4 regions of the Anoxybacillus sp. ST4 genome follow, and region 3 is predicted to be linked to each of the others. Evidence: predicted binding sites of a transcription regulator. Region 3 holds the regulator's gene; each other region holds the start of a gene.
What was found. Region 3 encodes Rex, which represses fermentation and respiration genes when NADH is low (regulators of the CRP and FNR family bind a similar motif). Its sites were predicted from a motif close to TTGTGAAATATTTCACAA; they were not measured.
Positions count from the first base shown of each region.

Region 1: a site for Rex is predicted at 965-982, ahead of qoxA (cytochrome aa3 quinol oxidase subunit II). Genes of this name have one in related genera too.
Region 2: a site for Rex is predicted at 3,874-3,891, ahead of K1I44_RS00815 (nitrate reductase subunit alpha). Genes of this name have one in related genera too.
Region 4: a site for Rex is predicted at 2,719-2,736, ahead of K1I44_RS13155 (cytochrome c oxidase subunit 2A). Genes of this name have one in related genera too.

Region 1 covers NZ_JAHZOE010000022.1:22,076-27,819, reverse strand. Annotated here, with positions in the region: gene K1I44_RS11895 (aldehyde dehydrogenase) at 1-659, shown strand, start outside; gene qoxA (cytochrome aa3 quinol oxidase subunit II) at 1,003-1,974, shown strand; gene qoxB (cytochrome aa3 quinol oxidase subunit I) at 1,964-3,940, shown strand; gene qoxC (cytochrome aa3 quinol oxidase subunit III) at 3,930-4,535, shown strand; gene qoxD (cytochrome aa3 quinol oxidase subunit IV) at 4,536-4,835, shown strand; gene pstA (phosphate ABC transporter permease PstA) at 4,851-5,744, opposite strand, start outside.
Region 2 covers NZ_JAHZOE010000001.1:136,213-141,956, forward strand. Annotated here, with positions in the region: gene narH (nitrate reductase subunit beta) at 1-136, opposite strand, end outside; gene K1I44_RS00815 (nitrate reductase subunit alpha) at 126-3,809, opposite strand; gene K1I44_RS00820 (hemerythrin domain-containing protein) at 3,990-4,517, opposite strand; gene K1I44_RS00825 (Crp/Fnr family transcriptional regulator) at 4,633-5,322, opposite strand; gene K1I44_RS00830 (ThiF family adenylyltransferase) at 5,338-5,744, opposite strand, start outside.
Region 3 covers NZ_JAHZOE010000039.1:2,252-7,995, reverse strand. Annotated here, with positions in the region: gene groL (chaperonin GroEL) at 1-17, opposite strand, end outside; gene groES (co-chaperone GroES) at 89-373, opposite strand; gene K1I44_RS14075 (CPBP family intramembrane glutamic endopeptidase) at 599-1,336, shown strand; gene K1I44_RS14070 (YdiK family protein) at 1,333-1,506, shown strand; gene K1I44_RS14065 (redox-sensing transcriptional repressor Rex) at 1,516-2,151, opposite strand; gene K1I44_RS14060 (ABC-F family ATP-binding cassette domain-containing protein) at 2,379-4,274, shown strand; gene tsaD (tRNA (adenosine(37)-N6)-threonylcarbamoyltransferase complex transferase subunit TsaD) at 4,572-5,585, opposite strand; gene rimI (ribosomal protein S18-alanine N-acetyltransferase) at 5,582-5,744, opposite strand, start outside.
Region 4 covers NZ_JAHZOE010000030.1:703-6,446, reverse strand. Annotated here, with positions in the region: gene K1I44_RS13175 (dynamin family protein) at 1-197, opposite strand, end outside; gene K1I44_RS13170 (isoprenylcysteine carboxyl methyltransferase family protein) at 271-777, opposite strand; gene K1I44_RS13165 (type III polyketide synthase) at 774-1,841, opposite strand; gene K1I44_RS13160 (chemotaxis protein CheX) at 2,101-2,556, shown strand; gene K1I44_RS13155 (cytochrome c oxidase subunit 2A) at 2,820-2,969, shown strand; gene K1I44_RS13150 (cytochrome c oxidase subunit II) at 2,991-3,464, shown strand; gene K1I44_RS13145 (b(o/a)3-type cytochrome-c oxidase subunit 1) at 3,461-5,110, shown strand; partial or broken gene K1I44_RS13140 (carboxypeptidase M32) at 5,136-5,744, opposite strand, start outside.

The DNA.
Region 1 (5,744 bases), on a different contig from region 3:
GGGGGAAGTTTTTAAATGCTGGGCAAACGTGCATTGCGCCTGATTATGTGCTCGTGCATGCGTCTGTTAAATCGTTGCTTATTGAGCGAATGAAGCGGTATATTGAGCAATTGTACAGTGATAAAAATACGTACAGTCGTATAGTGACGGTGCGGCATACAGAACGGCTCGTTCGCTTCTTAGCAAACGGTAAAGTTGTACACGGTGGAGCATACGACATTGAGCAACGTTGGATTGAACCGACATTGCTTGATGATATAACATGGGATGATGACGTGATGCAAGAAGAAATTTTCGGCCCTATCTTGCCCATTCTCACGTTTGAAACGATTGATGAAGCCATTCAAATGATCAACGACTACGAAAAGCCGCTTGCGCTTTATTTGTTTACAGAAGATCGCGACGTACAACAACAAATATTACAGCAAGTTCATTTCGGTGGGGGATGTATAAACGATACGGTTATGCATGTTGCCAATCCTCATTTACCGTTTGGTGGTGTTGGACAAAGTGGCATCGGTGCATATCACGGAAAAGCAAGTTTTGATGCATTTACGCATTATAAAAGTGTTCTCAAGCAAACGACAAAATTTGATATCCCTTTACGTTACCCAAACTTCCCACATGCGCTTAAATGGGTGCGGAAGTTGCTGAAATAGGCGGGTTTTATTTTTGAACAAATTTCGAAAAAAATTTAACGAAAATGTGACGATTTTTCGAGTGAAAAACCTATTTCTTTTTTTATTTCCATGTATTATATAAAAGATAACGCTTTTCTCGCTCATTTTTTGAGATTGAGAAAAGTGTTTTTCTTTTTGTCAATCAATTTGCTGCTTATTTTTCCTCGATGCATTTTCTTCCTTCCTTTTTTCGTCACAATTATTTTTACAATACATGTTAAAATCATTTCAATAGTGTTAATACTACAAAGTTAATTAAATTTGTTCGTTTTGTATTTGTTTCTTTGTTCAATGAATCACAATTTTGTTGAGGTGAAGACAGATGAAGCGTTTGTTTGCCCTAGTTATAGCGGGATTGCTTCCGCTTCTTGGCGGCTGTGAGATGGTTGTGTTTCAGCCGCAAGGACCAGCTGCACGAAGCATTACAGAACTGATTAACTGGTCGATTTGGTGGATGCTTCTCGTTGTTGTCGTTGTATTTGCCTTGTTTGCTTACATCGTATGGAAATATCGGGATCGACCTGAACGGCAAGGGGAGGAGCCACCTGAAGAGCACGGTAGTACGGTGCTTGAAATTGTATGGACGGTTATTCCGATTTTGATCGTCATTGCACTAACGATCCCAACGGTGAGAACGTTATATGATTTAGAAAAGCCTCCGAAAGGGTACGAAGATCAAGATCCACTTGTTATTCATGTAACATCAGCCGATTGGAAATGGATTTTTAGCTACCCTGAACAAAATATTGAAACAGTAAACTACGTCAATATTCCAGCAGGTCGCCTTGTGCTATTTAAAATGACTTCTGCGTCCACGATGCAGTCGTTTTGGGTACCGGCGCTAGCTGGACAAAAATATACGATGAACAAAATGGAGACGGAATTGTATGTCGTTGCAGATCGTCCGGGCTCGTATGAAGGGCGGAATACAAACTTTAACGGACGAGGGTATGCGCATATGCAGTTTGAAGTGTTAGCGCAAACGCCACAAGAGTTTGAAAAATGGGTGCAAGAAGTGAAACAAACGGCACCGAAACTAACGAAAGAAAAATATGAACAATTGTTGTTGCCAACACATTTAGGACGATTAACGTTTGTCGATACGCATTTACAATGGGTAAACCATGCTGATCCGCACTCGAAAACGTACACAAATCCAGAATTATATCGCGGGCATGGATATCAAGGGAAAATTTTTATTCGTGAAGATAACTACAAAAACTCATCAACTTGTAACGATGAGGAACAAAATGCTTTAGAGAGTGATAGCGGAGGTGAACATCATGGGCATTAAGTGGAATGAAATATTTGTTGGAGGAGACCCGCTTCTTGTCGGTTCACAAATTGCGATTGTATTGACTGTCGTTGCGATTGTCGTTGGGTTAACGTACTTTAAAAAATGGGGTTGGTTATGGCGCGAATGGCTTACGACAGTTGACCATAAAAAAATTGGGATTATGTACATTTTATCAGGTGTACTCATGTTTTTCCGTGGCGGGATGGATGGATTGTTAATGAAGGCGCAAACGGCCCGACCAGAAATGAACTTTTTAGATGCACAACATTACAATGAAATTTTTACAACGCATGGCGTCATTATGATTTTGTTTATGGCGATGCCGTTTTTGATCGGTTTAATGAACGTCGTCGTTCCTTTACAAATTGGAGCGCGCGATGTGGCGTTTCCGCAGTTGAACGCACTTAGCTTTTGGCTATTTTTTAGCGGGGCGATGTTATTCAACATTTCGTTCGTTGTCGGCGGTTCGCCGGATGCAGGATGGACGTCATATTTTCCTCTTGCTGGAAAAGAATTTAGCCCAGGAATCGGAAATAACTACTATGCCATTGCGCTGCAAATTGCAGGTCTTGGGACGTTAATGACCGGGATTAATTTTATTGTTACGATTTTAAAAATGCGTGCACCGGGCATGACGTTGATGAAAATGCCGATGTTTACATGGACAACATTCATTACATCAATCATTATCGTCGCAGCATTCCCGATTTTTACAGTTGCCTTAGCGTTAATGACGTTTGACCGTTTGTACGGAACGCATTTCTTTACGCTTTCTTCAGGTGGAAGCGATATGCTTTGGGCAAACTTGTTCTGGCTTTGGGGGCATCCTGAAGTGTATATCGTCATTTTGCCGGCGTTCGGTATTTTCTCAGAAGTCATTGCGACGTTTTCACGTAAAACGTTATATGGATATAAGTCTATGGTTATTTCCATCGTTGGTATTGCGTTTTTAAGTATGATCGTATGGGTGCACCATTTTTACACGATGGATGCAGGCCCTGCAGTAAACTCGTTTTTCTCGATTACAACGATGCTCATCGCTGTTCCGACAGGGGTGAAAATTTTTAACTGGCTGTTTACGATGCGAAAAGGACGCATTCAATTTACAACAGCCATGTTATGGGCACTCGCTTTCGTGCCAAACTTCGTTATCGGCGGAGTGACAGGGGTTATGCTAGCGATGGCGGCTGCGGACTATCAATATCACAATACGCTATTTTTAGTCGCGCACTTCCATTACGTATTAATTCCAGGCGTCGTGTTTGCGGTGTTTGCAGGATTGTATTATTGGTGGCCAAAAATGTTCGGCTTTATGTTAAACGAAAAGCTTGGCAAATATCACTTCTGGATGTTTGTCATCGGATTTAACGTCACATTTATGCCGATGTTTTTCCTTGGCTTAAAAGGAGCGGTTCGTCGCGCGTATACGTATTCAGCAGAATCAGGATTTGCGCCGCTGTTTCTCGTATCTGCGATCGGTTCCATTATTTTAGCGATCGGTTTTGCGGTATTTTGTTATAACATTTATTGGAGCTTCCGTTATGCGAAGCGCAATGTTTCCCACGATCCATGGGATGCGCGCACGCTTGAATGGATGACTGCATCGCCAGTGCAATTTTATAACTTTGCGATCGTTCCAGAAGTGAAGCAATTAGATGCGTTTTGGCATATGAAAAAACGTGGTGAAACACTTACGTTGAAAGAAAGCGACATCAAAAAAATTCATATGCCGAGCAACTCAGGCTTGCCGTTTTATATGGCGGTCGTGTTTGGGATTACAGGTTTCTTCCTCGTCTTTGAAGCGCACATCGCAGCAGCTGTTGCGGCGATTGGTATTGTCATCGGGCTTGTCATTCGTTCATTTGATTATAATGATGGCTATTATGTAAGCGTTGATGAGATTAAACAAATAGAGCGTACGTGGAGAAATGTAGAAGGGGGGACGGAAAACCATGTCGGCTAACGTCAATCATTCGCTTCCACTCGAATATCAAACGGAACAAAACCGTTTAAATATTTTAGGTTTTTGGATTTTTCTCGGGGCAGAAATTGTGCTATTTGCGACGTTGTTTGCCGTCTATGGTGTATTAGGTCACCGCTATGCCGGTGGCCCAACACCAAGCGATATTTTTAAGCTAAACGATGTCCTGATCGAAACTTTGTTGTTGTTGACGAGTAGCTTCACGTGTGGGCTAGCTGTCTTTTTCATGCGACAACGCGATATGAAAAAACTGCTCGCTTGGTTTATTATCACCCTTTTATTAGGGGCAGGATTTTTATTTATGGAAATTCGCGAGTTTATTCATTACGTGCATGAAGGAGCAACGATGCAAACGAGTGCGTTTCTATCAAGCTTTTTCGTGCTGCTCGGCACGCACGGAGCGCATGTGACTTTTGGAATTATTTGGGCGATTATGCTCATTATCCAACTCCTTCAACGCGGTTTGACGCCAGTTACGGCAAGAAAAATGTTTATTATTAGCTTATATTGGCATTTCCTTGATGTCGTTTGGATCTTTATTTTTACGTTCGTCTATTTAAAAGGGATGGTGGCGTAAATGGAACATAAAAGCAAATATCCCATTAGTCACGTTGTTGGATTTTTGTTCTCGTTAGTTTTAACGTTTGTCGCCGTGTTTGTTGCGTTGAAAATGAACGTATCGTATACCATTGTGATGTGGATCATCGGCTCGCTCGCGGTCATTCAAGCCGGACTGCAACTATTTATGTTTATGCACGTAACAGAAGGAGAAGACGGAAAAACGAACGTCATTAATATGGCATATGCGGTGTTCGTCGCGATTGTCATTGTCGCAGGATCGATTTGGGTGTTAACATCTGGTCATGCGGCGCATTAAAACACAACCCCTCGCTTAACTTTTGCGAGGGGTTGCTTTTAATTTTGTTACGAGCGTTTGTATCCATATTGGCAGACGAACTGTAAAGCTGATGATGAGAACGATAAGAACGAGAATGGCTGCTGATTTCTCCGCAATTTCTTTTGCGTCTGGGACAAGCGCTTCGGATTGTACATACCATAAATGAACAGGAAGCGTCCCACCTTGCGATAGCAAGTTAAAATCCCACATAAATCCTGATGTCGATGTTCCGCCTGCCAAAATAATGATGGCAGATTCACCAAAGGCGCGACACGCGACGAGGCTAATGCCGGTTAAAATACCGTTTAATGCAGCGGGCAGTACAACTTTCAACACCGTTTGCGATTTCGTTGCTCCGAGGGCGAGCGATGCTTCGCGAATGTCTTTCGGTACGGCTTGAATAGCTTCTTCTGTGACGCGGGCGAGTACAGGTAGGTTTAATAACGCAAGTGTGATTGCAGCACCGATGATCGTTAAACCGATGCCAACATACTCAACAAACAACACGTATCCGAACAAACCGAAGACGATGGAAGGAACAGAGGCTAAGCCTTCAATGCATGTGCGCACAAATTCCGTAAAACGATTGTTCGGTGCATATTCTGAAAGAAAAATACCAGCTCCGATGCCAATAGGTAAAGATAAGAGTAAAGATAAAATAAGAACGTAAAAAGAGTTGAATAAAAACGGGCCGATTCCACCGCCAGCTTCCAATTCATCAGGCAATTTTAACAAGAAGTCCACCGATAGTTTTGGCAAACCTTTCCCTAAAATCGTATATAGTAGCGCGATAATGAACAGAAACGTCGTTACGGTAACGATGGTAACGAAAATGTGAAACAGACGATTTTTGTACATGGCGCTTGTGATCGCTTTACGATGGTGATG
Region 2 (5,744 bases), on a different contig from region 3:
TTTCTACGTTGTTAAAATACATATATTCGGCACCTGGACGATTCGTCCAGGTGTTTTTGCATGTAACGCTGCACGTATGGCAGCCAATGCATTTATCTAAGTTCATGACCATACCAATTTGCGCTTTAATCTTCAAGCCAATCGACCTCCTTCAACTTGCGGATAATGACGTTCAAGTCGCGTTGGTTTCCTGTCGGTCCATAATAGTTGAATCCGTAACTTAATTGTGCATAGCCACCAATCATATGCGTCGGTTTGACATGAATACGCGTCGGGCTATTATGCGTACCGCCACGGTTGTTCGTTAACTTTGATCCTGGTACGTTAATGTGGCGATCTTGTGCGTGATGCATGAATGCAATTCCTCTAGGAAGACGGTGAGAAACGACCGCACGCGCAACAACAACACCGTTTCGGTTGAAACATTCAATCCAATCGTTATCTTGAATACCTGCTTCCTCGGCATCTTCTTTGCTTAACCAAATCGTTGGTCCACCACGGAACAACGTTAACATCGGTTGCGAATCAAAATACATGCTATGGACGGACCATTTATTATGCGGTGTTAAATAATTGAGCGTAATTTCTTTTCCCTCAACATCTGGGCGATTTTTTTGGAACGGTTTATGTTGCAAAATTGGTTTAAACGTTGCCATCGTTTCACCGAACTCTTGCATTAGTTCATGATCAACGTAAAAGGATTGACGCCCTGTTAATGTCCGCCAAGGAATGAGGCGCTCGACATTCGTTGTAAACGGTGAATAGCGACGTCCACCTTTTTCCGATCCGCTAAATGCTGGCGACGTAATAACTGTTTTTGGTTGTGCTGTAATTTGTTCAAATGTAAAACATTCTTCTTCCCGCTCTGCCGCTAAATCTTTTAGCTGTAAACTCGTTTTCTTTTCAAGGGATTCCCAAGCTTTCACCGCAACATGACCATTTGTTGTCGATGAAAGTGTTAAGATGGCTTCAGCTACTTTTTTTGCATCACTTATATCTGGACAACCTTTCGCGACCGAGGAATGTTGCACCGTTCCTAACACGCGTTTTAACTTTTCGTATTCTTCTTCTACTGACCATGTCATCCCTTTTACACCGAAAGGCGCTTTTACCACATTCGGACCGAGCGCTGTCATTTTTTCAAATATTTTTGTATAATCGCGCTCAACGACATGAATTTGTGGCATCGTTTTTCCTGGAATTGGTTCACATTCCCCTTTACTCCAGTCTTTAATTTTTCCGAACGGTTGTGCTAACTCTTGTGGCGTATCGTGAAGAATCGGCGTTGCCACAACCTCTTTTACCGGTGTCATCCCTATTTCTTCCGCTACTTGTGACACCGCCTTCGCAAGCGATTTGAAAATTTCCCAGTCTGAACGTGCTTCCCATGGTACAGCAATTGCTGGATTAAACGGATGTACAAATGGATGCATATCTGTACTGCTCAAATCATGTTTTTCGTACCATGTCGCAGCAGGTAACACAACGTCAGAATATAGGGCTGTACCAGCCATTCGAAAATCAAGGTTAATAAGCAAGTCTAACTTTCCTTCTGGCGCTTCTTCACGCCATTGAATTTCTTTAGGGCGAATACTATCTTTGTCATCATTCATTAATCCGTGCGATGTGCCAAGCAAATGTTTTAAAAAGTATTCGTGCCCTTTTCCGGAGCTTGAAATTAAGTTGGCACGCCAAACGATTAAGTTACGCGGGAAGTTTTTCTCGTTGTCCGGGTCTTCAATCGCAAAACGCAACTTCTTCTCTTTTAATTGGTTTGCTACGTATGTGCCAATGTCTTCAATTGTTTCCGCTCCTGATGCCAAAGCTTCGTTATACAAATCAATTCCGTTTCGCTCAAACGTTGGATATGAAGGGAGCCAACCTAAACGCGCCGCAAGGACGTTATAATCGGCATAATGTTGGTAACGCGCCTCTTTAACAAGCGGTGAGACGAGTTGCCCAACCGGCGTATCCTCATACCGCCATTGATCCGTTGCAAAATAATAAAATGATGTGCCGTTTTGCAGTTTTGGTGGAGCCTGCCAATCTCGTGCCATCGCAATCGTTTGCCAACCTTCTACCGGACGCAATTTTTCTTGACCAACATAATGCGCCCAACCACCCCCGTTTACTCCTTGTGCACCAACGAATAAAACGAGGTTTAAGACGGCACGATAAATCGTATCTGAGTTAAACCAATGGTTAATCCCTGCGCCAACGATAATCATTGAGCGACCTTTTGTATCGATTGCATTTTGAGCGAACTCGCGCGCAATTTGAATAACGAGATCGCGCTTCACACCTGTGATGTTTTCTTGCCATGCTGGCGTAAACGGAATAAGGTCATCGTATGTTTTCGCTACTTCACCACCGATCCCACGATCAACCCCATAGTTAGCAAGCACTAAATCATATACGGTCGTGACGTATAATTCTTCATGCTCCGTTTGTACGCGTTTTACAGGCACAGCACGTTTTAAAATTTTGTTTCCATCATGAGAAAAATACGGAATTTGTATAGTTACAACCTCGTCTTCTATGCCTAACATCGTCAGTCGCGGCTCGATCGCTTCCTCTGTTTCTTCGTCTACCATGTTTAAGTTCCATTTTCCTTTGTTTTCCCAGCGTGAACCAATTGTTCCATTCGGAATCGCAAAATCATTTGTTCGTTCATTCCAAAGCGCTGGTTTCCATTCCCCATTTGTCGTGTTCCGTCCAATATCAGACGCGTGTAGGAAACGATCAGCAACAAATTGCCCATCTTCTTTCTTTTTCAACGTAACTAAAAATGGAAAATCTGTGTATGTTTTTGCATAGTTTGTAAAGTATTGTACTTGTCTATCTACATAAAACTCTTTTAAAATAACATGCCCCATCGCCATCGCTAAAGCGCCGTCTGTCCCTTGTTTAACGCTCAACCATTCATCCGCTAGCTTCGTCGATTCAGCAAAGTCTGGACTAATCGAGACGACTTTTGTTCCTTTGTATCGAACCTCTGCTAAAAAGTGAGCGTCTGGAGTACGCGTCATTGGAACGTTTGATCCCCATGTCATAATGTAACCAGCGTTATACCAGTCGCTACTTTCTGGAACGTCTGTTTGATCTCCCCAAATTTGTGGTGAAGCTGGTGGCAAGTCAGCGTACCAATCATAAAAGCTTAAAATCGGTCCACCCATCAATGACATAAAGCGTGCACCTGCTGCATGGCTAACCATCGACATTGCGGGAATTGGAGAAAAACCAACGTTTCGATCTGGACCATATTTCATGACTGTATAAAGTAAAGAGGTGGCAACAAGTTTTAATACTTCATCCCACTCCGCACGAACAAATCCACCTTTTCCACGCGCCTGCTTATAACGCTTTGCTTTCTCCGGGTTTTCAACGATGCTTTTCCAAGCATCAATCGGATTTTTATGTTGCTGCAATGCTTCACGCCACATATTTAACAACACGCCACGAACGTACGGGTACTTCACGCGAAGCGGGCTATAAATATACCAAGAAAAACTTGCCCCACGCGGACAGCCCCGCGGTTCAAAATCGGGCATATCCGGTCCTGTTGTTGGATAGTCGAGTTTTTGACCTTCCCATGTGACGATACCGTCTTTCACATAAATATTCCAACTACATGAACCTGTACAGTTTACGCCATGTGTTGAGCGTACGACCTTGTCATGTTGCCATCTTCTACGATATATTTGCTCCCAATCGCGATCTTGATATGTGACTTCACTATGCGCATCTGCATGACGTTCAATCGGTTTCACGTAGTTCAATCGTTTGAACAACGGTGACTTCTTTTTCACATCGCTCACTCCTCTTCGTATGAAATCCTTCTATCTCCACTATAAACGGGAACATCACAAATAAATGTGAGGTACCTCACATGTTTTTTAATTGTCACAAATATGTCGAAATATTAGAAAAGCGCCCCCATCCCATTAAGTGAAGATGGGAAAAACTGAAAAAGACTAATCCGTCATGGATTAGCCTTCGATCTCATTTATTCTTTTTGCTAATTGTTCTTTTTCTTCGACTGATAATAACTTTTCAGCCATTGGAAAAAGCACTTGTTCTTCTTTCGTAAAGTGATCGGTTAAAATCATATAGGCGTTGATTACGTAAGAAGCTAGTTGCTTTGCTTCTTTTTCGCAAATCGTTTCAGTTTTTTGTAAAAATGTCGCAATATTTCTTTTCGCTTCTTGATGTTCGTACTCCATGACTGCAATCGGACCGAATTGTTTTCCAATGTAGCGTTCCATCATCGGAAATAATATATCTTCTTCCCGACGTGAATGCGGATCAAGTTGTTGTAAAAATTGCTGTACATGTTCGCGCAAACGAATAAGCGCTTGAACAACATCTTGTTCTTTACCATCGTAAATGCTTTTTGCTTCAACAAAAAGAGCATACTTTTGTTCGTTTAATGGGACGTGCTCTTCTTTTAATCGTTGCAATGGCGGACATAATGAAATCGGCTCACTTCCAATGAGACTGCAAGGTGAAAACTCCATCGTCATCCCTCTTTTCTTCGCATGCTTAATGGTTACACAATCATTGTATAAAAAAGATGTATGTTTTCGTGTGATGCACGTCACACGTATAATGAAAAAAATGAATGTTTATTGACTATTCAATGTTGCAATATGAAGCTGGACATCCTTCACAGTTAATCTGCTTTTTTAAATAGTCTAAGCTATGAATAATAATTTTTCTTCCTTTGAAGGAAATGATTCCTTTACTTTTTAACGTATTTAATTCCCGATTGACGCTCTCACGCGATGTCGAACTAAAATTCGCTAAATCTTGGTGTGTAACTGGAACGTCTAATAAAATGCCTTCTTTTGTCTGAATGCCGTAACTATTTGCCATACGGATGAGCGTCGAATATAATGCCCCTTTTTTTCCATATAAAACAAGATCACGGAATTTTGTATGTTGCTTACGAAAGTGATCGGTCATCATTTTCAAAAACTCGACAGCAAACTCTGGATTAGCGAGCAGTTCTTTTTCAATATCCTCATTTTTTATCGCTAGCACTTCACTATCTTCTAGCGCACGACCGTTAAATAAATATCTACCGTTGTCTGAAAAAATCATGAGTTCCCCGATCACCGCGTTTGGACCGCATAGCCGTAAACACAACTCTTTTCCATCCCCGGAAAATTTACTAATTTGAAATTTACCAGATAAGACGACGAAAAAGTTTTCACCTATTTGCCCCTCTTGAAACAAAAACATACCTTTTTTCACTTTGATCGTCTTATAAGCTAACGTTTTGAGTTGTTCAAAATTTTTCTTACTAATAAACTGAGACATACGTCTCCCTCCCTTTTAGGAGAAATATTTTTGATATAACGAACGGGCGAATGTCACATCTTTCGTTCCGTGTATAAGCATGCGACCATCAGCAAATAAAACAACACGATGTCCCTCTAATTGCGTTATCAACAAATATTCGTTTCCTTGTACGTGTTGACCGCTCGCTCTCATTTGCTCCATCATTTTAGTTATATGAAATGGGTGCACATGGCGAATCTGTACTGTATCTCGTCCACATAAGACGGACATTTTCGCCTTTTCGCTTTGCAAAGCTGGATATGTGCGATTGCTCCCACAAGACGGACAATGTTCGGTTTTTAATTGATCCACTCGTAAAAATCGATGTTCGTTTCGCCAAACGTCAAACATAACGAGCGAACGTCGGACCGCTGCAACATCCCCAACTAATATTTTTAACG
Region 3 (5,744 bases):
TTAATTTCTTTTGCCATACATCTTACCCCCTTGATGATAATTTTTTGTTAAGTATTTTTGTATGCTTTATATGTTATCAGGCGAACGATTAACCAATCACAGCTAAAATGTCGCTTTCACGCAAGATTAAGTACTCTTTTCCATCATATTTTACTTCTGTGCCCGCATATTTTGAGAAGATGATGCGGTCACCAACGCTTACTTCTGGAGCTACGCGCTCACCATTATCAAGAATGCGACCTGAACCAACTGCCACAACTTTTCCTTCTTGTGGTTTTTCCTTCGCTGTGTCTGGTAAGACAATTCCGCTCGCTGTTTTTTCTTCAGTTTGAATTAATTCAATGGCAATACGATCACCTAGTGGCTTCAACACGGCAAACGACCTCCTTAATTAGATTTTCGTTCCGTTATTAGCACTCATCATCATTGAGTGCTAACACACTTATTATATTAATGAACTTTTTTCAATTTTGCAAGTAGGAAGTTAAAAATTTTTCATTAAATAATTCCCTCTTTCATTATGCCTTTCCTTTCGAATTTCATACAAAAAATATGGTAAAATGAAAAAGTACTCATTTTGCCAAAAGGGGTTGAACACGTGAAAAAGCAATATTGGTATGTCATTATTACATACATCGCCATGCAGTTATCTAGTTTAATTGGCGTTCCTTTGCTTGCACATAGCGGGTTTGTTGACACATCAAATAAAGAAATCGCCCTATCCATTGCCTCGGGTTATTGGGCTGTCATTAGCTTCTCGATCGCTTTTCTTTTCGTTCTTTATTTCATGAGAGAAGATATGAGATACTCATATGATCGCCATCAAGCATCTATCGGAACGTCAATTTTTTGGGGAATTGGGGGATTTTTTCTTGCTCTTTTCGCTCAAGGCATCGCAGCAAATATTGAGATGCACGTATTTGGCGTCGAGATGGGGTCCGAAAATACGAAGCGCATCGTTGAAATGGTAAAGCTAACACCAGCGCTTATGCTCGTCACTTCGATCGTCGGACCGATTTTAGAAGAAATCATTTTTCGAAAAATTATTTTTGGAACGCTGTATCAAAAATATAACTTTTTCTTATCAGCGGCTGTCAGTTCCCTTTTATTTGCTGTCGTTCATTTAGAGTTTGAACATTTGCTTCTTTATGCAACGATGGGATTCGTATTTGCTTTCTTATATGTCAAAACAAAGCGTATCCTCGTACCTATTGCAGCACATGTACTGATGAACACATTTGTCGTTGCCATTCAAACGTTATTTGCTGAAGAAATTGAAAAAATAATGAAGGAAGCAGAACAAATGCAATTCGTGATTTGGGGGCTGTTTTCATGAAGTCTGAGCCGTTATTTTACTTTTTGATGGGCATTTTATTCACTTATTTTGCTGTCGACAGCGCTGATGATGGCATTTGGGACGTCACAACGATGTTATTTATCCTTATTGCTACATTAGATTTTGGAACAGCTATTCGTTCTTTATTGAAAAAAACCTCCCGCTCATGAACGGGAGGTTTACTCATTTCCGTAATGTTTCAAAAAGTAAACAAGTGACTGCAATTCGACCGCTAAATCAATATGATGAACGCGAATGTGTTCAGGCACATGCAGGCGAGCAGGCGTAAAGTTTAAAATTCCTTTAATGCCTTTTTGGACAAGTCGATCGGTAATCGGTTGGGCAACTTGGGCTGGAACGGTTAAAATCGCTACCGTAATCCCACCTAGTTTTTCTTCCAATTCATCTAAATGATAAACGGGAACGCCCCCTACTTCCGTTCCGACTTTATCTGGATCGACATCAAACGCCATCACGATTTTCGTATTATTATTTTTACTAAAATTGTAGTTCAAAAATGCCGTTCCTAAATTACCAACCCCAAATAACGCTACTTCTGTCGTTTCATCTTGATCCAACGTTTTTCTGAAAAACGACAGTAAATAATTCACATTATAACCGTATCCCTTTTTTCCAAGCGCACCAAAGTATGAAAAATCACGGCGAATCGTTGCTGAATCGACTTTTACGGCTTCACTTAACTCCGCTGAAGATACACGCTGCTTTCCTGATGCATGCAAGTTTTTCAAAAAACGATAATACAACGGTAGTCGCTTTGCGGTCGCCTGCGGAATTTTTGGTTGTTCATTATTCACGAGTCAATCCCCCACATTTCCTTTCACAAATAGTTAGCGCTTTCATTTTTCTCTCCTATACGTCTGAAAAGTTCTCCCCACTTTTAAACTATACACTATTTTTTTCATTCTGTCTTTCCTTTGTAACCTTTATTATTATTTTTGTCAAATTTGTTATTCGCACACTAGTGTTGCCGAACATCAAGAAAGTACGTTACACTATCAAAAGAAGATTGAGGTGAAGAATGATGATCATTTTACAAGTAAATCAACTATCCAAATCATACGGGGCAGAACAAGTTTTATCAGACATTAAGCTTGAAATACAAGAAAAAGACCGTATTGCGTTAGTTGGAAGAAATGGTGCAGGAAAATCAACATTATTAAAAATCATTGCCGGCCAATTGTCATATGACACGGGGGAAGTGATAAAACCGAAGCACGTAACAATTGGTTACTTAGACCAATATACCGGTTTGCACGCCCATCGCTCTATTTGGGAAGAAATGCTTGATGTGTTTGCCCCCCTTCAACAAATGGAAAAACAATTACGTGACCTAGAACAACAAATGAGCTTGCACGGTGCCGACTATGAGCGCTTACTTGAGCATTACGACCGTTTACAAACGGAATTTAAAGAAAAAGGTGGCTATCAATATGAAGCCGATATTCGTTCTGTGCTTCATGGTCTCCGCTTTTCTCAGTATGACTACACAACAAAAGTATCCACGTTAAGCGGTGGACAGCGAACGCGGCTAGCGCTCGGCAAACTGCTTCTAGCTAAACCAGATTTGTTGATTTTAGACGAACCAACAAACCATTTAGATATGGAAACATTGCAATGGCTTGAACAATATTTAAAAAATTATGATGGGGCCATTCTTATCGTCTCACACGATCGCTATTTTCTTGACCAAATCGTGACACAAGTGTATGAATTATCACGCACAAAAATAAAAAAATACGTTGGAAACTATACAAGTTATTTACAACAACGGGCGGAACAATTTGAACAACAATTGAAACTGTACGAAAAACAACAAGAAGAAATTTCAAAATTAAAAGATTTTATTCAACGAAATATTGCCCGTGCATCGACAACAAAGCGAGCTCAAAGCAGAAGAAAACAACTAGAAAAAATGAATATCATTGAAAAACCGCTCGGTGATGAAAAATCGGCATCGTTTCGCTTCGAAATTGAACGCCCAAGCGGAAATGACGTATTAACAGCTACCAATTTAGCCATTGGTTATGATCAAATCATCGCAACAAACCTCTCATTTCGTGTCACTCGCGGTGATAGCATCGCACTTATTGGGCCAAATGGAATTGGAAAATCGACTCTTTTAAAAACGATCATTAAGCAACTCCCTGTAAAACATGGGGAACTACGCTACGGAACAAATGTACAAATTGGGTATTACGATCAAGAACAAGCTCAATTAACATCGAACAAACGTGTCATCGATGAACTATGGGATGAAGATCGATTAAAGACGGAAAAAGAAATTCGCACGATTCTCGGAAACTTTTTATTTTCTGGTGACGATGTATTGAAGCCAGTGCAAACATTAAGTGGCGGTGAAAAAGCCCGGCTCGCTCTCGCCAAACTAATGATGAAAAAAGCCAACGTATTAGTGTTAGACGAACCGACAAACCATTTAGATTTAGACAGCAAAGAAGTGCTAGAACAAGCGCTTATTGAATACCCAGGAACAATTATCTTTGTTTCTCACGACCGTTATTTTATTAACAAAATCGCAACAAAAATATACGAGTTATCCACAGATGGTCTTGTTGAATATTTAGGAGACTACGATTATTACGTGGCGAAAAAAGCAGAGCTACTCGAACTTGGACAAATCGCTCAAGAGACGACAACGGACGAATCATCGTCACTAAAACGCTCATATGAAGAAGAAAAAGAACGAAAAAAATTAGAGAGACAACGAAAACGAAAAATAGAGCAGCTAGAAATAGAAATGGAACAACTCGAGCAACAAATTGCAACGTATGAACAACAATTATATGATCCTTCCTGCTACAACGACTATGAAAAAGCCCGAGATACACAAGCGAAAATTGAACAACTGAAACAAAAATTCGATGAATTATTCGAACAATGGGAACTTTTACAACAATAATGATGAGCTAGCTCCATTTGTGGACTAGCTCATCTTTTTACACAAACATATCCACAGAAAAAACATCTAAATATAAGTTATTCACGCACTTTTCCACATTATCCACAAAAAAACTGAAAAATTCACATACATCGCTGTGGTTAACTCGTTATTATAAAATAACATAAAATCAACGTTTTCCACATTATTCACATATATGTGGATAAAATAATCCACAAAAAAAGCTCGGTTTTTCTTGGAAGAAATTTATACGACTATAAAAAAGGAGTGCCCCTTCACTTTTGGGACACCCTCCTTCTATAACAGTAAACTTGGGTTCGCATTTAACGCCATAGTAGCGCGCTTTCCTTGTTGAAATAATACTGTCCCAGCTGCTGCAATCATCGCTGCATTATCTGTGCAAAGCGATAACGGTGGAATAACGAGTTCAACTTCTGGAAGTCGCTTCATTTGTTCTCGCAATTGCGTACGCAATCCTTCGTTTGCAGCGACACCGCCGGCTAACAATATTTGTTTCACCCCATAGTGCGCAGCAGCTTGCATCGTTTTTTCCACCAATACTTCCACAACACTCGCTTGAAAGCTTGCTGCCATATCTTCAGGGCGAAGCGTTTCCCCTCGTTGCTTAGCGTTATGCAATGTATTAATTACTGCTGATTTTAATCCACTAAAACTAAAATCGTACGATCCTTCTTCTAACCATGCGCGTGGCAAATCGATGATTGGCTTTCCTTCTTTCGCCAAACGATCGATATGGGGACCTCCTGGATAAGGTAACTGCAACGCTCGAGCAACTTTGTCATATGCTTCCCCTGCAGCATCGTCGCGCGTCTCCCCAATCACTTCAAACATCCCATGCTCTTTCATATAAACAAGCTCCGTATGCCCCCCTGAAACAACAAGCGCTAACAACGGAAACTTCATTTCTTGCACAAGTCGATTGGCATAAATATGACCCGCGATATGATGCACGCCAACAAGGGGGATGCGATGTGCAAAAGCTAATGCTTTTGCCGCATTTACACCGATCAATAGCGCGCCAACTAGCCCCGGCCCTTCTGTCACTGCAATGGCATCAAGTTCATTCACATCCATATTTGCTCGCCTCATCGTTTCTTCTAACACGAGCGTAATTTGTTCAACATGATGGCGCGATGCAATTTCAGGAACGACGCCTCCAAACCGTTGATGACTTTCCATTTGCGATGCGACAACGTTCGCTATTATTTCACATCCGTTTTTCACAATGGCTGCAGCTGTTTCATCACAGCTCGTTTCAATCCCAAGTACAAATATATCTTTTTCACTCATAATTTCACCCACATTACTAAAGCATCTTCTTGGTTATCCGAATAGTATCGTTTCCGAATTCCTCCATTTAAAAAACCGAGTTTCCGATATAATGATTGTGCAACTACATTCGACACCCGCACTTCTAATGTCATCGTTTTCGCCCCTTCTTCCCTTGCT
Region 4 (5,744 bases), on a different contig from region 3:
AATTCATTAATTAAACTAGATTTCCCGGCAGAAAAATGTCCACAAAAAGCAATGGTAAACTCTCCATGATACACTTTTTTTATTAATTGCTTTGTTTGATTCGCTTGCACAATCCCTCCGATCTTGACAAATTGATCATGAAGTGCGATGAGGCGATATACCCATTGTTGTAGCGATTCTGCTTTTGTCATTTGCATTCTTTCCCATACCCCTTTTTAAAAATCTACCTCCATTTTACTGTAGTTCACAAAAAAAATACATAAAAATCCCCTACTGACTAGGGGATTTTAACAAACATAACGCACGCTCCTCTGCGCGAATACGAACGGATAGTAAGTATGCGTTACATATAGTGAAGATGGCAGCCGTCCAATACGCTTGAAACATAAGCGGAATAATAATTAATTCGAACACAACGACAAAGTAATTCGGATGGCGTAACCACCGATACGGTCCTTTCTGTATCCGTTCCGCTTCTGGCAATACGATGATTTTTGTATTCCAATACCGTCCAAGTGAAGCAATAGTCCAAAGACGAAACAGCTGTAAAACAATAAATATTTTAAGCAAAATAGACCATAATGGTGACGGACGTTTACGCATTCCTTCAAGCAGAAGCGAAATAAAAAATAAGCTGTGCATACCTACCATATATTTATAGTGATTTTGTCCAAATTCTAACGCCCCCCTCCTCTTCATCCAATGTTCATTTCTTTTTGCCCAGCATAATTCCGAAATTCTTTGAATAATTAAAAGAAAAAACAGTACCCATCTCATCTTACATCTCCCCATTTAAGCAATAAAAGCTCACAACTAAATCCCGGCCCCATAGCCATCATTAAACCGTACCCTTCTTGCGTCATCGATTGTTGTAAAAAGCGCTTTAAAACAGCAAGTACAGTTACGGACGACATGTTTCCGTACTCTCGCAAAACAGACATAGCATGGGTTAACCGATCTTCACTAATATGTAAACAATCTTGATAAGCATCAAGCACTTTTTTACCGCCTGGATGCACAATAAAATGTTCCATTTGCGTCAGATCAACCCCATTTTGTTTTAAAAATGATTGGACGATTTCACCAACTGATTGACGAATCATTGTCGGAATATGCTTAGAAAACACGACATAAAAACCTTGATCTTTTATATCCCACCCCATAACGTTTTCTGTGTTGCGCATAAACGTTGTTTGCATATCGAGCACGCAAGGAGCTGTATGCCATTTCTGTACATCATCCCCTACAACACATACGCAAGCTACTCCATCCGCAAATAGCGATGTACCGATGAGGTTGCTTTTTGAAACATCATCAAGCTGGAATGTTAAACTACAAAATTCTACTGCAACAACGAGCACTTTCGCCTCTGGATAGGCCCGACAGTAATCTACTGCTCGAGCGAGCCCGGCTGCCCCACCCGCACATCCGAGCCCCCATATCGGAATGCGTTTTGTATGCACAGAAAAAGGAAGCTCATTCATCATTTTCGCTTCAATGCTCGGTGTCGCCATTCCTGTTGTGGAAATGTAAAAAATTGCTTCAATCTCTTCAAAAGGAATATTTTTGCTACGTAAGCAGCGCTCAATCGCTTCTTTTCCGTATCGAACAGCACATTCAATATACTTTGCATTTTTTTCCGCGAATGAATGAACTGTCGTATACCAATCTAATGGTTGCACAAACGTTCTTGTTTGAATATGGTCGTTTTCAAAAATAGATAGTAAACGGTCAATCTGTTCATAACGATCACGAAAAAGATTTTTTACTGTATGCATTACTTCCTTTTGCGACACACGGTATGGAAGTTGAGCTAGTTCAACTGCAACAATCTTTGGCATACATTTCCCTCCTCTCGATAATGATAATATTTTTCCTATAAATAAAATTTATACTTATGAAATAGAAAAGCTTTCCTCAATGCAGCTAGGAGGAAAGCTTTCGACGTTTTGAAAGGAGGTATGTTGTTGTGCACTTTCATTATAACGCAATTTATTGTTTCGTCACTATGTTTTTTATGTTTTCTTTGTCTGTATTTGTCGAAAAATGATGTAATTGAAACAAAAATTTTGTTATGATGAAGAAAAAGGGGGTCTTTTTATGGCGTTAGGTGAAAAAATTACAACGATTTTAAACGGAACGATCGAGTCTATTCGATCTGTCATTCCGCTAACGATGACAATCGACAAACCTTCATTGTTTACTCAACCTTTCACACAAACATCCATTAGCGTATTGATTGGGATGACGGGAGATTTACGCGGACGTCTGATCAGTGAAGGGCATGAAACGATGTTCGGAAACATTGGAGAAACGATGTTCGGCATGCCATTGGAAGGAGAAATGCTCGAATCATTTACAAGTGAACTCGGTAATATGATCGCAGGAAACTTGGCTACAATCGTATCCCAAAAAGGAATTACAATCGATATTACACCTCCAACCGTCCTCGTTGGCCAAACAAAAATTTACGGCTTTGATAAAGCTTTTCGTGTACCAATCTACTTTGAGAACAAAGGGGAATTACAACTTATTTTAACAATTGATAATGAGTGAATGAACGAAGCTTGCGCCTGTAAGCTTCGTTTTTTATTTAACATCCATCTTTTTCTAAATATTTCACACTTTTTTCACAACCTCACAAAATTCATGTGACAAAAGTCACAGCTATACCTTATTTTTACGGTTATGATGATGATAAAGTAACGAATGAACAATTTGTGAAACATGTCAAGAAAGCGTTTCATTTCACAAATTGTTTTGTATGATGTAAGTGTATACATTTCTATTTAAGGTTTATTTAGGAAGGGGGGATGAAGATGAAAACGCAATTAAACACAAACACACCAAAAACGAAAGTGGAGAAAGAACCTACATTAAAAGGAACGCTTGCTTCCGTTTTGTTTTTAGGATTTTTCCTTATTTTCACGTGGGTAAGCGTGTATTTCTTGTTTTTAAATCGTTTATAGAGAGAAAGGAGACGGGACGTTATGCACATGCATAAGTATGAAAAAATCTGGCTATTTTTCGGCATCGGTTCACTATTCGTATTTCTAGCTGTCTTAGGCGTCGGTGCATTTGCACAAGGCACACAGCCACCAAGCTGTTTAACAACGATCGACCCAGAAAAAGTAGACCAAACGCCGCCATTTGATCAGCCAGGCCTTGTCAAAACAGGAGATAACGAATATCAGCTAAATATTGTTGCTTCTGCGTTTGCTTATATACCAAATCAAGTAGAAATTCCGAAAGGTGCAAAGGTGACGATTAACGTAGCAACAAAAGACGTCATCCACGGATTTGAGATAGCGGGGACAAACGTAAACATGATGGTTGAACCAGGCTATGTAAGCAGCTATACGCAAACGTTCGATAAAGTTGGTGAGTACGTTGTTTTATGTAACGAATATTGCGGAGCCGGTCACCATTTAATGACGGCGAAAGTGAAGGTGGTTGAACAATGATGAACGGAACATGGAAAGTAGACGCTCGTGATGGCAAATTAGCAATGGCCCATATTTATGTCGCTTTCGTTGCCCTTGCATTAGGGGGACTCGCTGGTTTATTACAAGTGCTCGTACGCTCAGGAAAATTTGAATTACCGGCAGGCATTAGCTATTATACGATTTTAACAACCCACGGTGTATTACTTGGACTCGTTTTAACTACATTCTTTATCATTGGTTTTCAATTTGCTGCTGTAAGCCGTACGGCTGGAACACTTTCTGATCGCGTTCGTTTTTGGGGTTGGGTCGGCTTTTGGCTCATGACAATCGGCACAGCCATTACTGCATTTTACATTTTAATTGGTGAAGCTTCTGTTTTATATACGTTTTATGCACCTCTACAAGCACATGCAGGATTTTATATCGGTTTAACACTTGTCATTGTTGGTAGTTGGATTAGCGGCTTTGCAATGTTTGCTCATTATGCGAAATGGAAAAAAGCCCATCCGGGTCAAGTGAGCCCACTACTTACATTTATGTCTGTTGTGAATATGATTTTATGGCTCATTTGCTCGCTCGGTGTAGCGGCAACTGTATTGTTCCAACTTATCCCTTGGTCATTAGGCTACGTCGATCGCATTAACGTACTTGTGAGCCGAACATTGTTCTGGTACTTTGGTCACCCGCTCGTCTATTTCTGGTTATTGCCTGCATATATGATTTGGTATGCGATTATCCCAAAAATTATTGGCGGAAAAATGTTTTCTGACTCACTTGCTCGCATGTCGTTCATTTTATTCTTAATTTTCTCGATTCCTGTCGGTTTCCACCATCAACTCGTGGAACCTGGAATCGATCCAGCTTGGAAATACTTACAAGTTGTCTTAACGTTTATGGTCGTTATTCCATCACTCATGACCGCGTTTTCGATGTTTGCAACATTTGAAATGTATGGGCGCTCAAAAGGAGCGACAGGATTATTCGGATGGTTACGAAAATTACCATGGGGTGATGCCCGCTTCTTTGCACCATTTATCGGTATGTTGTTCTTTATCCCTGCCGGTGCTGGTGGTCTTGTAAACGCATCACACCAATTAAACCAAGTCGTTCATAACACAATTTGGGTAACTGGTCACTTCCATTTAACGTTAGCTACAACAGTTGTGTTGACATTTTTTGGCGCAGCATATTGGCTCATCCCGCACTTAACGGGACGTGTCATGACAAAAGCGATGAACCGTTTGGCGATCATTCAAACAATTGTTTGGTCTATCGGTATGATCTTTATGTCTAGTGCTATGCATTTTGCAGGACTACTCGGTGCCCCACGTCGTTCAGCGTTTTCGACATACGGTGATGCGCCACAAGCGCTTGAGTGGATCCCTTATCAAATCGCTCAAGCTGTTGGAGGAACGATCTTGTTTATCGGTATTATTCTCGTGCTCATTATCGTTACAAACTTAGCATTTTTCGCACCAAAAGGTGAAACGGAGTTCCCTGTGGCAGAAGTTGCTGAGCAAGCCGAACGTACACCTCTTGTATTCGAAAACTGGAAATTATGGATTGGCATTGCGGTTGTCCTTATTTTAATCGCATATACCGTTCCGTTTATTGATATGATCCAAAATGCACCTCCTGGATCAAAAGGATTTAAACTTTGGTAAAAAAACCGGGCACTCGCCCGGTTTTTTATAATCGATAAATATGTTTATATTTTTCTTCTAAGTATTGGATTAAGTAGATCGGATTTAGACCTTCCCCGGTTACTTCATGTAAAATATCGAGCGGTTTTTTCGTCTTTCCGAATTGGTGAACATGTTTTGTAAGCCATTCTCGAATACGAACAAGTTCCCCATTTTCAAGCAACTGATCAAATGGTAGCTCTTTCTCCATTGTGTGTTTAAACTGTGCCGCGTACATATATCCAAGCGCATACGATGGAAAATAACCGAAACTTCCTCCAGCCCAATGCACATCTTGAAGAATTCCTTCCGCATCACGCTCTGGACGAATACCTAAATACGCTTCGTATTTTTCGTTCCAAATATATGGTAAATCTTTCACTTCAATGGCGTCATCAAACAACGCTTTTTCCATTTCATATCGAACAATAATGTGTAATGGATACGTCAGTTCATCAGCTTCAATGCGAATAAGAGACGGTTTCGACTCATTAATTGCACGATAAAAATCGTCTAATGAAACATGTGAGAAGTGCGAAGCGTGTTGTTGTAATAAACTATAATATCGCTTCCAAAATGAATAATGACGAGCAATAAAGTTTTCATAAAATAGCGA